3 regions of the Lacticaseibacillus huelsenbergensis genome follow, and region 2 is predicted to be linked to each of the others. Evidence: predicted binding sites of a transcription regulator. Region 2 holds the regulator's gene; each other region holds the start of a gene.
The links. The regulator LexA, encoded in region 2, represses DNA repair genes until DNA is damaged. The targets are predictions, from matches to a motif close to CNAACANNTGTTNG.

Region 1 (5,751 bases), 1.1 Mb from region 2:
CCAAACATAACGTCCGGGAAAATGGTTCAGAAAACGGGTAAACATTAACATCACCCACCAGCTTCTGCAAGGCCAGTTTGGGTAAAATGCCAAGCCCCAGGCCCGACTCAACCATCGATAAAATGCTTTGATCGTCAATTGAGTAATTAATGGTATTCGTTGACACATGATAACGGTCCAGTGCGCGCTTGGTGTCGCGGTCATAGTCGATTTGTTGAAGAATGAAGTTCCGCTTTTCGACATCCGCCTGCGTCACCGTTTTACCATTCTTGGGCTTGAAACTTTTCGGCGTGATACAGTAAATCGGATCCTTCAACAACGGCTCCACGACCACTCCCGGGCCAACCGGCAGTGATGAAAACCCCAGATCAGCCGTTCCCAATCGCACGGCATCCACAATTCGATTGAAGGTGCCTTGAACCACGCTGATTTCAATGTGCGGATACCGCTTCTTAAACCGTTGAATAATCGTGGGCAGCCAGTTCGTGGATACCGACGAAAACGCGCCGATACGAATACGCCCGGTATTGACGCCATTGATGTTATCGGCCACTTGTGACAGCTGTTCTTCAAGATTTTGAATACTCTGAATAATCGGCAACACCTGCGCACCGTCTTCGGTCAAGGTCACGCCGGTGCGATTGCGAATCAGCAGCGGAAAGCCCAACTCACTTTCAAGTTGGCTGATGCTGTGGCTGACCGCACTCGGTGTGACATTCAATTCCGCCGCCGCTTGTGCCAGTGTGCCGCGTTCGACGACTTTGCTAAAAACCTCATACGAAAAATTACCCATGATATTTTTTCTTCCCTTTCACCGCGAAGCTGAAGTGACAGCGCTTGTCACTTCGGCAAGACAAATCCCGTCACATCAATCGCCAAGCGTGTTCGTTCTTTTTAACATGAACAATATTCAACTTAACCTGAAATAGTTGAGCTTTACTCAATCATACGAGCCGTTTTACACTAGTGTCAATAAGAAAGCGTTGATCGGATTTTTGAACCAGCGCGACGAAGGTATCGCGCCGCTTCTTGCATCGATACCAAAGGGGGATTTTCATCATGAAATTCGCAAAACGTACACAAAAAACCGGTAAATCAGGCTTAGAGGATCTGTTCGCGGCTTCCGGCCCGAATGTGATTTCCTTTGCCGGCGGTTATCCGGATCGCAGCCTGTTCCCGACTCAGCAGCTCAACCGCGCTTTTAAGCACAGTTTTACCAGCGGCGATACCGAATTGTTGCAATACGCCAGCACGCAAGGTTACCTGCCATTACGGGAAAAGATTGCGGCGCGGCTGCGAGCCACCGGTATGCCGACCCGTGCTGCCGATATCATGATGACGCAAGGTGCCCAGCAAGGCATCGATCTGGTCGCGCGGTTAATGCTTGATCCTGGCGACGGTCTGGTGGTTGAAGCCCCAACCTACTTAGGCGCCTTGGCTGCGTTTAATGCTTATCAGCCAACTTACTACGAAGTGCCGATGCAGGACGACGGCATTGACATCAATGCTCTGCAACGAGTTTTGATGAGCCGCTCCGTCAAGTTCATCTACACGGTACCGGATTTTCAAAATCCAACTGGCATCGTAATGTCGCTTGCCAAGCGGAAGGCCATGATTCGCCTTGCCAATCAATACGATGTGATGATCCTCGAAGACAATCCTTACCGTGATCTTCGCTATGATGGCAAGCCACTGCCAACCATCAAATCCATGGATACAGAAGGCCGGGTCATCTATCTCGGCAGCTTCAGCAAGATCCTCTCACCTAGTTTGCGAATGGGCTGGTTAGTTGCTGCACCGGAGCTTTTGAAAGAGCTGATCGCATTAAAAGGCGGCAGCGACCTAGAATCCAGCAACTTAACGATGCACGGGATCAACGACTACATGGAAGAAAACGATCTGGACGCGCACATCAAGCAGATTCAGGATCGTTACCGTGAGAAGAAAGACGCGATGGTTGACGCCATGACCCGCTACATGCCGGCTGAAGCCCATTTCAATAATCCTGATGGCGGCTTCTTCCTATGGCTCACCATGCCCGCCGGTTTTGACATGGGTGCCTTCATGAAGCAGCATCTATTGCCGGAAAACAACATCTCCTATGTGCCATCGGCCAATCTATATGCGACCTCCGCGCAAGTCAACGGCGCCCGGCTCAACTTCACCGGCCCGACCTTGGATCAAATTGACACCGGTATCAAGGCATTAGGCGATGCTTTGAAAATGGCATTGCACCAACCTACTCTGGTTGCCGAACAGGCTTAGTCACCTGACGAATCGTGTTGCTTAGGCGGTAAACTTTACAAAATGACAAAGTAACCATCACATTTTCGTCATACTTTGCCAGTAGTATTGGCACCATAGAAATGAGCCACCCACTCATTCCTAAACCCCAACCTAATTTTCATTTTTCTCCTCCAAAGAAAAAGATGATTGGCCCCCATCCGATCATCACCCCAAAAAAGGCTCGCTGCGTTTGGCAGCGAGCCTTTTGTTGTGGACCTATAACTTTTCGAAACTAATCAACGTGATACTTAAACTAACCGGTCAACGCCAAAGCTTGATGGATCGTCTTTCTTGTCATCCTGCTTTTCATCGGTCTCAGCTGGCTTTTCAGTCTTGTCTTCGTCGGTTGACTTGACGTCTTTTTTAGCGTCCTTCTTGTCGTCGTCCGTTTCTTCAGGCTTCTTAGGTGCAGCCTGTTCACGGATTTTGGCTTCGATTTCCTTAGAAATTTCCGGATGTTCATCAAGATAATGGGAGGCGTTCACGAGCCCTTGGCCCAAACGCTCTTTGCCATAGTTGTACCAGGATCCTGATTTCGTAATGACGTCAAATTTACTGTCTTTTTCCGTCACTAAGTTGATCATGTCGGTGTTGTGCTCAATCCCATGACCAAATGACATCGTTGTTTCAACCGTCTTAAATGGTGGCGCCACCTTGTTCTTGGTAACCTTCAGCTTGCTGGCAAAACCGATCACATCTTTGCCATCCTTGACTTGCTGGCCTTTTTTAACCTCAATACGAACCGAGGCATAGAACTTCAAAGCGCGTCCGCCCGGCGTAACTTCCGGATTGCCAAACATCACGCCGACTTTTTCCCGCAACTGATTGATAAAGATCACCAATGTATTGGTATTGTTGATCGATCCAGCCATTTTACGCAGCGCTTGCGACATTAACCGCGCTTGTAAGCCGACATGACTGTCACCAATGGCGCCTTCGATTTCAGCCTTGGGAACCAAAGCGGCAACGGAGTCAATCACGACAATATCCACGGCGGCAGATTCGATCAGCATTTCGGCAATTTCCAATCCCTGTTCGCCCGAGTTTGGCTGGGATAACAGAAGATCATCAATGTTGACCCCAAGTTCAGCCGCATATTTTGGATCCATCGCGTTTTCGGCATCAATATAAGCTGCCTTGCCGCCGGACTTTTGCAACTCTGCGATCGTCTGTAACGCAATTGTGGTTTTCCCGGTACTTTCAGGACCATAGATTTCCACAATCCGGCCGCGTGGCAACCCGCCGACACCAAGCGCCAAGTCCAGTGAAAGAATGCCGGTCGAAACAACATCAACCTTCAGTTCCGGCCGATCACCCATCTTCATCACGGCGCCTTCACCAAACGCCTTCTTGATTTTCTGCAGCGCCTTTTCTAATTCGGTTTCGCGATCTGTGGTATCAGATTTTGTATTCGCATTCTTTGTGGTCGTTTTCTTCGCCATATTTGTCTCCTTAATTACGCGCACACAGCGCTTAAAATACACTAGTTACATTATCGAACATGCGTTTGTTTTTTGCAAGCTTTTCATTCAACAAAACGGATTTTTCTGCGTGCCAAATTGGTTTCCCTTCTATTTTACCTGAAGCATCCGGGCGATTGGGAAAAATCTGCTGTTATTGATGGGTTGAAACGTGTTTGCTGGGGCAGGAGTCTGCGTGTAAGGACCTCTAAACACAAGTTCTCTGCTGCGTCTCTGAAACGCGCTCGCAGGCCCAGAAACCTACGCATAAGGACCTCGAACCTAAATGGCCAAAGCCCAGCCATTTAGGTTCGGGGCCACTTATGCTCCGGTTTCTAACCGGGCCTGCTCACGCTCTGTTGAAACGCGTTCGCTGGGCCAGAAACCTGCGTGTAAGGACCTCGGGCGCAATGGCCAAAGCCCGGCCATCACGCCCGAGGCCGCTTACACTCCGGTTTCTAAGCGGCCCAGCTCACGCTCTGCTGAAAACATGCTATGATGGTTCGGTCAGTGATGGCAATCATACACACAAGGTGGAGAAAACAATGATGTTCATGGGTTCCATTGTCAACGGCTTAACCATTATCGGTGGCGGTCTACTCGGGCTGGTTTTGCACAATATTAGCGACAACGCCAAGGATACGATTACCAAAAGTCTGGGACTTGGCACGTTTGCGCTAGGCATTCAGATGGCGTTGCAGACCAAGAGCTTCATTGTCATCATCATTAGCCTGTGTCTTGGCGGTCTGCTGGGTGAATGGCTGCATATTGAAGACGGCATGAATCATCTTGGCCTCAAGCTGCAGGAGCGCTTTGCAAAAGGCAACAGCCACTTTGCAGAAGGTTTCGTCACGGCTACTTTAATTGCCGTCATTGGTGCCATGAGCATTCTGGGCGCGATTCAAGCCGGCGTTTCCGGTGATAACGCCACACTTTACACAAAAGCGGTCATGGATGGATTCATGGCCATCATGATGACCGCTTCACTTGGCGTCGGTGTTATGTTTTCCGCCATTCCGGTTGTCCTGTATCAAGGTACCATCACGTTGTTAGCCAGTTTTTTAGTCCAATTCATCCCCAAAACCTTACTGGCGACGTCCTTGCGCGAAATCGGCGCGATCGGCGGTTTGATGATTCTAGGTATCGGCTTGAACCTCATGGACATCACCAAGATTCGGATCTCCAATCTCTTGCCAGGGTTGCTCGTTCTCCTGGCAATTCTGACTGGTCAGTACTTTTTATAAATTAGGTATCTAAAAAGCAGGCCGCCTTGACCTGCTTTTTAATAGTCCGTTACCTATTACTTTTTTGCGGCTCCGATCAGAAATTAGGAATCAATCCTTGCCGGCCGCTTTGAAAACGCCGATAAACCACCTTACAATGCCAGTCACGGATTTTGGCTAAAACACGTGAGTTCGCATCGTGATACCAATAGCGCAGATCGTCTTTAATGTAGAGACGATTCAGCCATGCATGATCATGCCGCAAAAACGTGAAGCTCTCAAGTAAATCCTGCTCACGCCAAACATCCGGCAGCAGAAATTGGCTCCGCGTAAAGCGTTTTAACTGTCGTCCTGAATAATAAACCCGTTCAATCCGGCCGATGAAAAACGCGGTATGCCCTTTACCGACGTATGGCGCCATTGGTGCGACAATCAGTCCACCGCGCAGACGCTCAAACCAGTCAGTTTGCGGACTTACCTTAATTGCATGCGTAACATCTTTGGGTAACCGGAAGTCCAAAACCAACCCATCCGGACGGCGGACCCGTACAACGATATGTTGCTTCTTCATGTTACCACCCCACTTACCTTGGCCCCTAAAGGCGACTTGTCCTGCTGGAAAAAGTTTAACACGAAATGTTCGGATTTGCATAAATAACGTTTGTTCCGTTAATTAACTTGTTGCCGAACTAACCAGCCCGTCAACGCAAGGGGCAAATTCAAATGCGAACACAATCACCACAAAGATATAATAGAATATTGCATTTGCCTTCACATTTCAT
Region 2 (5,751 bases):
GGTATCTTCAGCGGCCGCTTTCTTTTCGCCCCACTGTTGATGACAGCACTGGTCGCCTTTGCCCCGGTTCCGACGCTAATGAAACAAATCTTCATTCTGCAATCCTGCATGCCGGTCATGACCAATGCGCCGGTGGTTGCCAAACTTTATGACGCCGACGCTGACTATGCTGCGATCATGGTCACGGAAACCACACTTCTCTCCATGATCGTCATCCCCATCGTCATGACCTGCATTCAATTCATTCACTAGGAGACCGCCATTGAAAAAATTAGTTTGGCTCATGTTATTACTTATCCTCAGTGGTTGTTCTCAAGGCACGCCGACTGCCAAATCATCATCAACTCGATCAGCCACCAGTGAACAGGCATCAAAGCCGGTAAAATCCCGGAAAAAGGCAAAAAAGGCCGTGCCTAAAGCAACCTTGTCCACCTTGGTCGGTCACGCATTTGTCCAACAGGATGATCAAAAGAAAGCGATTCGCGTGTTGTCGTCAACCAGTGGCTATTACCTCGAAACGCTGTCGAACCAAGACGGCGATTTTGAAAGTACGGATCAGGGTATTTTTGCGGCCCAACTGACTTTAAAAGGGCGAATCTTCACCTTCACCGGCAAAGCCCAACCACAGGCCGCCAGCAACACGGTTCAATTCCAACTTACTAAAAAGGGATTACTGAAACAGCTTCCGGATGGCCCATTTTACAAAAAGGTACCAAAAGACGATCTTGATCAGCTTAACCGTCCTTGATGGTAGAAACTGTCACCTCAACAAAAAAGCATTTGCCACGCACACTCAATTGAATGTGTGCGGCAAATGCTTTTTTAGCTGGCTTTATTAGTAGCACTTATACAAGCGCAGGACGATACAAACTCACAACAATGCCGAGAATCGTCACATCCGGAAAAAACATGTCTTCCATATCATCATTTTCCGGATGAAGGCGAATACCGTTCTTTTCTTTGTAAAAGCGCTTGACGGTGGCTTCGTCTTCTTCAGTCATTGCCACGACAATCTGCCCATTTTCGGCGTCGTTTTGCTTCTTGACAATAATCTGATCGCCATCAAGAATCCCGATCTTGATCATGGAACTGCCTTGAACCCGAAGCATAAACAGCTCATCGGCCGAGTATGGTAGGTCATCCGGCACCGGGAAATAGTCATCGATATTCTCGATAGCAGTAATCGGCACCCCGGCCGCAACAGTCCCGACAATCGGAATGCCCTCTGCCTGAACGCCGATATAATCACGTCCTGCTGCAGTCACTTCAATCGTGCGCGGTTTGGATGGGTCTTTTGCAATCAATCCAGCGGCTAGCAACTTCTCTAAGTATGCTGCAACAGTGCTGGACGAACTAAGGCCAACTGACTTGCCGATCTCGCGAACTGTGGGTGGATACCCATGATCCTCGATCGCGTCATAGATGGTTTGTAAAATCTGTTTCCAACGTTTTTGACTCGCTTGTGTTGGCATCCGCTCACCGCTCCGTTCTCATTTGTTACACTCAGCATACCAAACCGAACGAACGTTTGCAATCATTTTCGCCGTCGTTACACGAAAAAATCCGCAGTCATCACGGCTGCGGATCATTTCATCAAATTAGTTATGCAATAATGGCATCTTATGCATCTGACGCCGATCACATCTGCTCTTGATGACTGCATAGAAGAAGCTTAGGAAAATATCCAGAGCCATCAACAAGATGCCGGCCGTCGCATAGTTGCTAAATAACAGCAATGTTGCGACCAGGGTCAGAGTTATTAATGTCCATTTAGCCCCGCGAAGTAAATTCATATGGGGTCACTCCTCTCCGTATCGGTAAAACCGACATTGACTCACCGTTTTGGTTGTGACTTTATCATACCTGATTTTTTTGATTTGTAAAGCTTTTGTATATGTAAAATTTACATTTGATGCCCTTATTTAGGCATTTTTAATATTTGTAACGGCAAATCGGTGTTTTTGTAAATTTATTGTAACGGCGTCGATACCTTCTTCTGACCATTTTAGTTAACCCGAGCCTCGAAAAATCATGGCTAGTCTAGTATCATTGTTATACAGAAGCATCCGACGTCTGGCGGGTAGAAACTTCGAAAAAATGACTCACGTGCACTCAGCTGACTTGTAAAAAACGACAACTGTACGTCGAAGTTTTTCTTGGTTCACCACAGATCTCGTGCTCGACTTGTCGTCTTTTGTAAAGGTTACCAATGACATCGCTGATTAAATCGAGTCATAACCTTTAACGTCCTTAGAGGAGGATCGCCTGTGAAACGTACCGACTCATGGTTCTACCGCCGCTTCATCAACAACAAGTTCATGGTCTTCTTAATTGACCTGCTTTTGGCCCTACTGGTTATTTTTGTTTTCACCAAAATTGCTTGGGTATTCCAGCCTGTGGTTGATTTTCTCGGTATCATCGCACCGCCGTTTATTTTTGCCGGTATTCTCTTCTATTTGACGGTACCGATCATTAATCGCCTTGAAAAAGCCGGGCTGCATCGCGGCTGGGCGATCGCGTTACTATTCGTCGTTTTGATCGGTCTTCTCGTCTGGGGGCTATTGCGCTTCATTCCGGCGGTAAGTAACCAGATTACCAGCATTGTCGATTCGGCACCGCAAATTTTTACGGAAATCGGTAAATGGCTGGATGACTTGAATGATAAGCAAAATGTTTTATCGCAACATGACCTGAACAACATTGCCAGCGAAGTCCAAACATTCTTCACCGGCAAGCAAGGCGCTTTCGTCACCGGTACCATTTCGCAGCTGCAAAATCTGATTGGCATTGTCGGCAATGTTGTTATCACGATTTCGACAGCCCCGATCATCCTCTTCTTCATGCTTAAAGACGGCGACAAGTTCACGCCGATGGTGCTGCACATTATCCCCACCAAGTTACGTGGGTCCGTCAAACAAATGCTGCACGAGATGAACGAAAAAGTCGGTTCATATGTTCAGGGCCAAATCACGGTTGCGCTGTGCGTGGCCATTATGTTCATGATCGGTTATTCGGTGATTGGCCTGCGTTATGGCTTGATTTTCGGCTTGCTGGCGTGCCCATTGAACCTAATTCCTTACTTTGGTTCGGCACTGGCAATGATCCCGCCACTTATCATGGGCGCGTTGACGTCGCCAAAAATGATTCTCGCGGTCATTGTCGTTTTCTTCATTGAATGGCTAATTGAAACGCAACTTATTTCGCCACTGGTAATGGGCAGCAAGCTCGAGCTGCATCCCATTACCATCGTGGTGGTCTTGCTCACGGCCGGCAATCTCTTCGGTTTAGTCGGTGTCATCCTTGGCATACCAGGTTTTGCCGTTTTGAAAATTGTCGTGACCCGATTCTTCAGTTGGTACCAGCAGGTTTCCGGTTTGTACGAAACTGACAGTCCCACTGATGATGTCGATCAAAAAGGAGTCCCTCATGAATAGTTTTGATGTTTTACTAATCGGCCTTGATGTCGTCTTGATTGCACTCGCCGGTTATTATCTGTATTGGCAACATAAAATCAATTTTGCTTCACGTTATGCGGTTTCGCAACTCGTTTGGGCGGTGTTGCTTGGCTTTTGGTTCATGACAACCCGCGTCAACAACATGCCGTATATTGTGTTTATTTCAATCTTCCTGGTGTTGTCCATTATGGCGGGCACAGGTGGTTTGGCCCCAACGCGACTCATTGCAAATGGGTTGCTGGCCCGGGTTATTCCCTACACCAACATGTCCAGTATCACGTTGACACCTGTCAGTCTGCCTAATGGCCAGGAATGGGTCGTTGCGGTTTTCGCCCTTAGTAAGCGCCGCATGGTCCGGCTAACGTTTCAGGCAAGTCTTCAGAACCTGATGACTGAATTGACAAAAGTACTTCCTAAAACAGTCCCGGTTACTGTGCAGCGGATGAACTAGTCACAGCCTCAACATGGTTGGCACTTAAAAAACGCTTCGGAAAATTTTCCGAGGCGTTTTTATCATTGATCAGCCGGGACAAAGCCCGTTTATTCATCTAATTTTCTAATGGCCAGCAGTGCAACCAGTGCTAATGCCAATCCGGCACCGGCGATCAGCATCTGCCACGGCGTTGTCGTATCGAGGAAGAAGTAGTCGATGAGCGCCAACATCAGCGCCGCAAACAAAAGATCTACCCAGAATCGGCGCCACCGAGTTGTCGCCGCCGCATCCAAAAATAACGCAATACCAATCAAGGCAGCCAAAACAATGCCGAAACTAATCGTTGCAATGGTACCAATGACATCATCCGGCCGCATCGTATACCACGCGAAGAATGCAAAGCCTGCCGCTGCCAAAACCAAAACAACGATCAGGCCGATCAATTCACGCTTTGTACTCAATTTTTTCACGAGCTGCCTCCTTCGTCATTGAACGTGCTTTTTCATAAGAGCGTGAGCAGGAGCGTTTAGAAATCGGAGTGTAAGTGGCCTCAAGCCTAAATGGCTGGGCTGTGGCCATTTAGGTTTGAGGTCCTTACACGCAGATTTCTGCGACTGCGAACGCGTTTTCTACAATATCCTGCACATTTTACCAAATAACCACTGCATTTCCAACTCTCTTAATAAAAAGGTTACAATAGCAACAGATAACCGATCAAACGAAAGGACGATTCAGATGCCAAAAAATATTGCCATCGGCTTCACTGAAGGCCTACCCATTACTGAACCCAATAGCTTTCAAAGCTTCACGCTACCAGTACCAACACCGGAACCCAATGAAGTCATTGTACAAGTGGCTGGGGTCTCGGTTAATCCGGTTGACACCAAACGCCGCCAAACCGCACCACGACAAGAAACGCCACAGATTCTTGGGTATGATGCAGTCGGCACCATTACCCAAATTGGCTCTGCCGTCACTGCCTTCCACGTTGGCGATCGCGTCATCTATGCCGGAACTACCCGCAAGCCCGGCAGTGATCAACAATTTCAGGCAGTGGACGCCGATCTGATCGCATTAGCGCCGAAACAAGCACCCACCGCTGATCTCGCAGCACTGCCGCTTGTCGGTTTGACCGCGTGGGAACTGCTTTTTGAAAAAATGGGCTTCATCCCGGAATATAATGCCAACAAAGGCCAGCATTTGTTGACCATTAACGGTGCCGGTGGCGTCGGTTCGATGCTGAGTCAACTGGCGCAATGGAGCGGGTTAAATGTTTTGGCAACCAGCAGTCCTAAAAATCATGACTGGTTGCGGGCCCACGGCGTTGCAACGCCACTTGATTATCATAAAGATCTTGTGAGTCAGGTTCACCAGGCTGGCGTTCAAACCGTTGACGGCGTTGCTTTGCTTTATCATCCGGAACCGTATCTGGCCACCGCCAGCCAGTTAATTCGCGCTTTTGGCCACATCGGCTGCATTGTCGGTCCCCAAAGCGGTCTTGATCTGGCCGTTGTCAAAGACAAAGCGGCCAGTTTTGACTATGAGTACATGTTTGCCAAAACCGACTTCGACTACCGTGTTGCCACACAAGGTGCGATCCTCAGCAAGCTCTTAACGTTGTATCAAGACGGCCAGATCAAAGCTTCAGTGACCAAAGAATTTACCGGCATTAATGTTGCCAACTTGAAGGCCGCCACAAAGCTCGTCGAAGAAGGTCATATGGTCGGTAAGGTCGTCTTAACTGGAACCTTCAGCGACTAAAGCTAGTTTCAAAATGTTAGAAAAAAGCCACTACTTCCGGAACCCCAGTGCATGTTGCAACGCAATCTTCGCACCCTCCGAGTTAAGTTGCCCCGGATCGTA
Region 3 (5,751 bases), 1.0 Mb from region 2:
CGCCTTCAGCTTTATGAATGGCTTTGGCTTCACCGGTAACTAGGGATTCATTCACACTACTGCTACCACTGACGATCTGGCCATCAGCCGGCATCTGTTCACCTGCCAGGACGCGCAAACGCGTGCCGACCTGAACTTCTGCTAACGGCATGTCCATCACGTGATCGCCATGCACGACATGCGCTTGGCTTGGCAGCAACGCCGCGAGTTTCTCGACCGCATTGCCCGCTGCCATGACCGCATTCATTTCAATCCAGTGCCCTAACAGCATGATCACGATCAATGTTGCCAGTTCCCAGAAGAAATCCATGACCATACCATTCGGCGCGATAAAATGATTCATCACAAACGCGTAAAGTGAATAACCATAAGCAACGGTAATGCCCATTGCAATCAGCGTCATCATCGCTGGCTGCCGCTGTTGCAATTCGGATTTAGCTCCGGTCAAAAATGGCCAGCCACCATAGAAGAACAGAAATGACGATAAAATCAGAACCAGCCAGTCAGATCCGGGAAATACGATCGGTAGTTGCAAAGCGCCTAAGTGGATATTCATCCCCATAAACTGGGAAAGTAACAGCACTGGAATCATCACAATCAGGCTGACCCAGAACTTTTGCTTGAGATTGCCCATATGCATCATATGACCACCACCGTGATCCATGTCCATATGCGACATATCGCCGTGATGCATATCCATCTGGCTCATGTCACCATGGCTCATATGCATGTCGCCATGATTCATTTGCCCATGAGCCATGGTTCCTTGGTCCATGGCCATGGTTTCCATACCAGCTTGGTGTCCCATCTGTTCATGGTCCATTGGCATATCCGCCATGTCATCATGTTGCATATTACTGGTTTTTCCAGTCGTTCCGTTTGCATGTTCCATCTTACTATCCTTCATGAACTTCCTCCTTACACCCTTCTGGCAAGCAATTGCAGCTGACCATTGCCGGTGCATCCGGTAACTTGGCTGTCAATGTTTGTTGTAGGTCGTTGATGTCTTGTTTTGATAAAGTCACGTGCGTTATCAAGTGATCCAAGGTCTTGCCTATTTTCATCTGGCATAAATGGCTAAATAACTCAGTCACTGCTGCATCCATGGATGCTTGCTCGCCGACCGTAGCATGGTACAAAAATTCACGACCTTGTTTTTCCGTTACAAGTGCGCCTTTTTTGACTAGGCGACCTAAAAAAGTTTTAGTGGTTGCGACCTTCCAGCCCATTTTATCTGTCAAAATGGCGGCAAGCGTGCTGCTTTTTAAAGGTCCGAGTGTCCAAATAATACGCATGACCTCCCATTCCGATTGGGAGATGTCGACTGTTGGTGTTTCCATAATTGCCTCCGTTTACACTTGTAATCTTTCAACACTTATAATTTACAACTGTAAACGATGATTGTCAATATCAATTTTTTAATTTTATTTGGAAGTGCCTGCGCATACTGAAAAAAGGGACATGCAAATAGGCACCGCGACAAGAAACTGTCACAGTGCCTATTTCGTTAATGCTATTCGCCAAAATCAGGTTTTACCGCTGATTGTTTTCTTCAGGCTTTGACCGCATGGAAACCAATGTCAGTGCGATAATCCAAAACCCCTTGGATACTTTCCATGGCCTTTTTAGCCTTCATAATAGCTTCAGAAAGCGTTGATGCCGCCTCTACAACCGAGAAAATTCGGCCTGAACTGCTAACCCAGCCGTTTTCCGTCTGGTTAACGCCTGCTGGCAACCAGGTGCCAATCGGCCAGTCTTTTGGCACAATCACCGGGACCTGCTTTAATCCTGAACCGGGATAATCCGGATTCACCGCAACAAAGCACGCGTAAGCTTGGCCATTTAACTTCAAATCAGGTTGTTGACCATTCAACAAATCCGTTACCAACTGATAAAAATCATTTTCGATCTGAGGTAACAGCACCTGTGTTTCCGGATCACCAAAGCGCATGTTGTATTCCAGAATTTTAGGACCATCAGCGGTAAAAATCAGGCCGATATACATCACGCCTTGCCCACTGAGGCCGTCCTCCTGCATCCCCGCCAACGTCGTATCAACTAATGCCTCAGCTGCCTTTACTTGGTCGGTAGTAAACTGTGGTAGCGGGCTAATGGCGCCCATGCCACCCGTGTTAGGACCACGATCGGCGGCAAAACGGCGTTTATGATCCTGTGATAAAGGTAAAATCACGCGGTTTTGACCGTTGAAAAGCGCCATTACCGATGCTTCTTCACCGTCAAGGTATTGTTCTAGAAGCACCGTTGCATCTGGGTGCCCCTCATAAAGTCGATCAATCGCATCGTCCAAGGCAGCAGCGTCTTGGGCAATGATGACCCCTTTTCCGGCGGCAAGGCCATCTTTTTTAAGGACGATTGGCAATCCCATTAACGTTGCCTCGGCATGCGCTTCCAGTTCACTATGGACGGTTTTGCTGGCAGCAGTCGGAAGATGGTGGCGGTGCATAAAGTCTTTGGCAAACGTCTTACTGGATTCGAGTTGGGCGAGTTTTTTTGTCACGCCAAAAATTGGCTGATGAGCTTCTTGAAAAGCATCGACAATGCCAGCCGCCAAGGGTACTTCAGGACCGACAAACGTCAAATCAATCTGATGATCCCGGGCAAACTGAATCAGTTCCGGCACTTCGGCTTCTTTTATACCGATTGGCTCAACGCCTAAAAGCGTCATAGCCGGATTACCGGGTGCCACATAGACGTGGTCAACTTGTGGCGACTGGTTGAATTTTAGCGCAAGGGCACTTTCTCTGGCACCGCCGCCAATGACAAGAACCTGTTTCATAAAACCTCCTCGCGCGTATGGGCGCATATTTGTGGGTGATGAGGGTAGTGTTTACGCGTTTGCTGGTGTGGAAATTTCGTGTAAGGGCCTTAAGCATAAATGACCAAAGACCGATACTGCAGCTTTCCGGCGCCAAAACGCGTTCACTGGCGCAGAAACCTACGTGTAAGGACCTTGACCGCAATGGCCCAAGACCAGTACTGCAGCTTTCTGGCGCCAAAACGCGTTCGCCAGCCCAGAAACCTGCGTGTAAGGACCTTGACCGCAATGGCCCAAGACCTGCACTGCAGCTTTCTGGCGCCAAAACGCGTTCGCTGGCGCAGAAGTCTACGTATAAGGACCTTAGGCGTAATGGCCAAGTTCGGGCCATCACGCCTAAGGCCACTTATACTCCGACTTCTAACCGCGCCAGCTCACGCTCTCCGCTCTAATGCCTAAAGTGCCGCACACCCGTTGTTACCATGGCGATGCCGTATTCATCTGCTTTGGCGATGGAGTCTTTGTCGCGGATGCTGCCGCCTGGTTGAATGATGGCTTTGATGTCGTGTTTTGCCGCGTAATCAACGCAATCGTCCATTGGGAAGAAGGCGTCACTGGCCATGACGGCGCCGGCAAAGTTGTCGTTTTGTTGCGCCTCGGTCAATGCCAATTCGACTGACCCGATCCGATTCATTTGACCGGCGCCAATGCCTAACGTCTGATCTGCCTGGGCGACCACAATCGCATTGCTCTTCACGTGTTTAACCACGGTTTGCGCAAACGCCAAGGCTTTTAACTGATCAGCAGTCGGTTGCACCTTGGTCACAACGGTCATGTCCGCAGGGGTTTCCGTCTTATCGTCGCGCGTCTGTACCAGTAGGCCGCCGAAAATCGAAACCGTTTCGGTGCCCAGTTCTTCTGGCACATCGGCCGTATTAATCGTTAACAAGCGCACATTTTTCTTCTTAGCCAAAATCTCGTAGGCATCATCGTCAAAGCCCGGCGCCATGATGATTTCAAGGAATAATTTATGCATTTTTTCGGCAGTCGCCAAGTCTACTTGCCGATTCAGCGCGATAATGCCACCGAAGATCGACATCGGATCTGCCGCATACGCCTTGTCCCATGCAGCTTCGATCGTTTCGCCCAAGCCAATGCCACAAGGATTCATATGTTTAACTGCCACAACAGCCGGCTGCTTGAATTCACGCAACATCGCTAAAGCCGCATCAGCATCCTTGATATTGTTGTACGAAAGCTCTTTGCCGTGCAACTGCTTGGCAGCCGCCAGACTCGTCGGATCAGGATCCGGTTCAACGTAAAACGCCGCTTGCTGATGACTATTTTCCCCGTAGCGCAGGTCTTGGCGCTTGTGGTAAGTCGGTGTGAATTGCTCCGGAAATGGTTCTGGATCTAAGTAATGAACGATTTGGGCATCATAAGCCGCCGTTACTGCAAAAACCTTGGCTGCCAGTTTCTGCCGCAACGCCGCATCATCTTGATCAAGGCCGGTCAAAACTGCTGAATAATCAGCTGGATCAACCACGGCCCAGACACTATCACTATTTTTAGCCGCGGCGCGCAAAGCAGAAGGACCACCGATGTCAATTTGTTCAATAGCTTCGGCCCGGGTCACATCAGCCCGTTTAATGGTTTCGGCAAACGGATACAGATTCACACACACCACGTCAATCGGCTGGATGTCATGATCGGCCAACGCCTGCATATGCTTCGGATCATCGCGGCGTGCCAAGATGCCGGCATGGATTTTAGGATGCAGTGTCTTAACCCGGCCATCAAGCATCTCCGGAAAACCGGTCACATCTTCAACACTGGTCACAGCAACACCTGCTTCAGCCAGTTCACGATGGGTACCGCCAGTTGAAATCAGTTCAAAACCCCGTTCAATCAATCCCTTAGCAAAAGGTACCAAACCGGTTTTATCAGAGACACTTAACAATGCTCGTTTCACTTAAATCGCTCCTTCTTGAATGAGTTTCTTGACAGTTTCCGGAAAAGTGTGATGCTCCTGACGGTGAATGGCGGCTTCCAATTCGGCTAATGTCATGCCGGGCAGTACCCGAACAGGATCCTGGGCAATGATTTCGCCGGTATCAATCCCCGCATCGACATAATGGACGGTCACGCCGGTTACTTTCACGCCATAATCAAAGGCATCCTTAATCCCTTGGCGCCCGGGAAAGCTTGGCAACAGTGCCGGATGCAGGTTGATAATGCGCCGAGGAAATGCATCTAACAAGGTCGGACCGATAATGCGCATGTAGCCAGCCAGAATCAACGCGTCGACTGGCGGAAGCGCCGTCAAAATATGAGCTTCGGCTGCCGCTTTATCGGCATAGTCCTTGAAATTCACGACAATGGTTGGAATCTGATGATGAGCTGCTTTGCGAATCACCGGGGCACGTGCCCGATCACAAACCACCACCACAATACGAAAATTGCTATCCTGCGCCTGCGAAGCCTCAAACAATGCTTCAAAATTGGTTCCGTTCCCTGATGCAAAAACAGCTAATGCTTTCATTCGCCTGCCACCTGCCAGTGAATCTTTTCCGCTGGGTCTGCGACAACTTCGCCGATCACTTTACTGCTTGGCAAGGCTGTCTGTACTGCGGAAACCGATTCCTTAGCGACTACCAAAATCATACCGATGCCAAGATTAAAGGTCATCCGCATCGTGCTTTCACTCAAATGACCGGCATGTTGCAGACGATCAAAAAGTTCCGGCCGTCGCCATGCTTGCGGATCAACGTGGGCACTTAAGCCATCCGGGATCACTCGTGGCAGATTCTCGGTAATCCCGCCGCCGGTAATGTGCGCTGCCGCATGAATCAAACCCTGTTGCATCAGCGGCAACACCTGCTTGACATAGATCCGCGTTGGCCGCATGAGCGCTTGCATCATTTCAGAGCCATCTTCAAGTGTCTGACTGCCTAAATCGGTTTCGGCCAATAATT

Region 1: recA (recombinase RecA) is a predicted target of LexA. The motif match lies at 3,783-3,796, and genes of this name have one in related genera.
Region 3: purD (phosphoribosylamine--glycine ligase) is a predicted target of LexA. The motif match lies at 3,014-3,027, and genes of this name have one in related genera.

What each region holds. Positions count from the first base shown of each region.
Region 1 covers NZ_CP120687.1:822,618-828,368, forward strand. The annotation lists gene LHUE1_RS03705 (LysR family transcriptional regulator) at 1-793, opposite strand, end outside; gene LHUE1_RS03710 (aminotransferase-like domain-containing protein) at 1,060-2,265, shown strand; gene recA (recombinase RecA) at 2,535-3,728, opposite strand; gene LHUE1_RS03720 (DUF554 domain-containing protein) at 4,292-4,990, shown strand; gene LHUE1_RS03725 (DUF7679 family protein) at 5,067-5,540, opposite strand.
Region 2 covers NZ_CP120687.1:1,967,377-1,973,127, reverse strand. The annotation lists gene LHUE1_RS08995 (AEC family transporter) at 1-252, shown strand, start outside; gene LHUE1_RS08990 (hypothetical protein) at 284-748, shown strand; gene lexA (transcriptional repressor LexA) at 846-1,472, opposite strand; gene LHUE1_RS08980 (hypothetical protein) at 1,599-1,793, opposite strand; gene LHUE1_RS08975 (AI-2E family transporter) at 2,268-3,434, shown strand; gene LHUE1_RS08970 (hypothetical protein) at 3,427-3,906, shown strand; gene LHUE1_RS08965 (hypothetical protein) at 3,996-4,358, opposite strand; gene LHUE1_RS08960 (zinc-binding alcohol dehydrogenase family protein) at 4,624-5,649, shown strand; gene LHUE1_RS08955 (hypothetical protein) at 5,680-5,751, opposite strand, start outside.
Region 3 covers NZ_CP120687.1:3,000,637-3,006,387, forward strand. The annotation lists gene LHUE1_RS13905 (heavy metal translocating P-type ATPase) at 1-907, opposite strand, end outside; gene LHUE1_RS13910 (CopY/TcrY family copper transport repressor) at 897-1,340, opposite strand; gene purD (phosphoribosylamine--glycine ligase) at 1,553-2,797, opposite strand; gene purH (bifunctional phosphoribosylaminoimidazolecarboxamide formyltransferase/IMP cyclohydrolase) at 3,225-4,748, opposite strand; gene purN (phosphoribosylglycinamide formyltransferase) at 4,749-5,318, opposite strand; gene purM (phosphoribosylformylglycinamidine cyclo-ligase) at 5,315-5,751, opposite strand, start outside.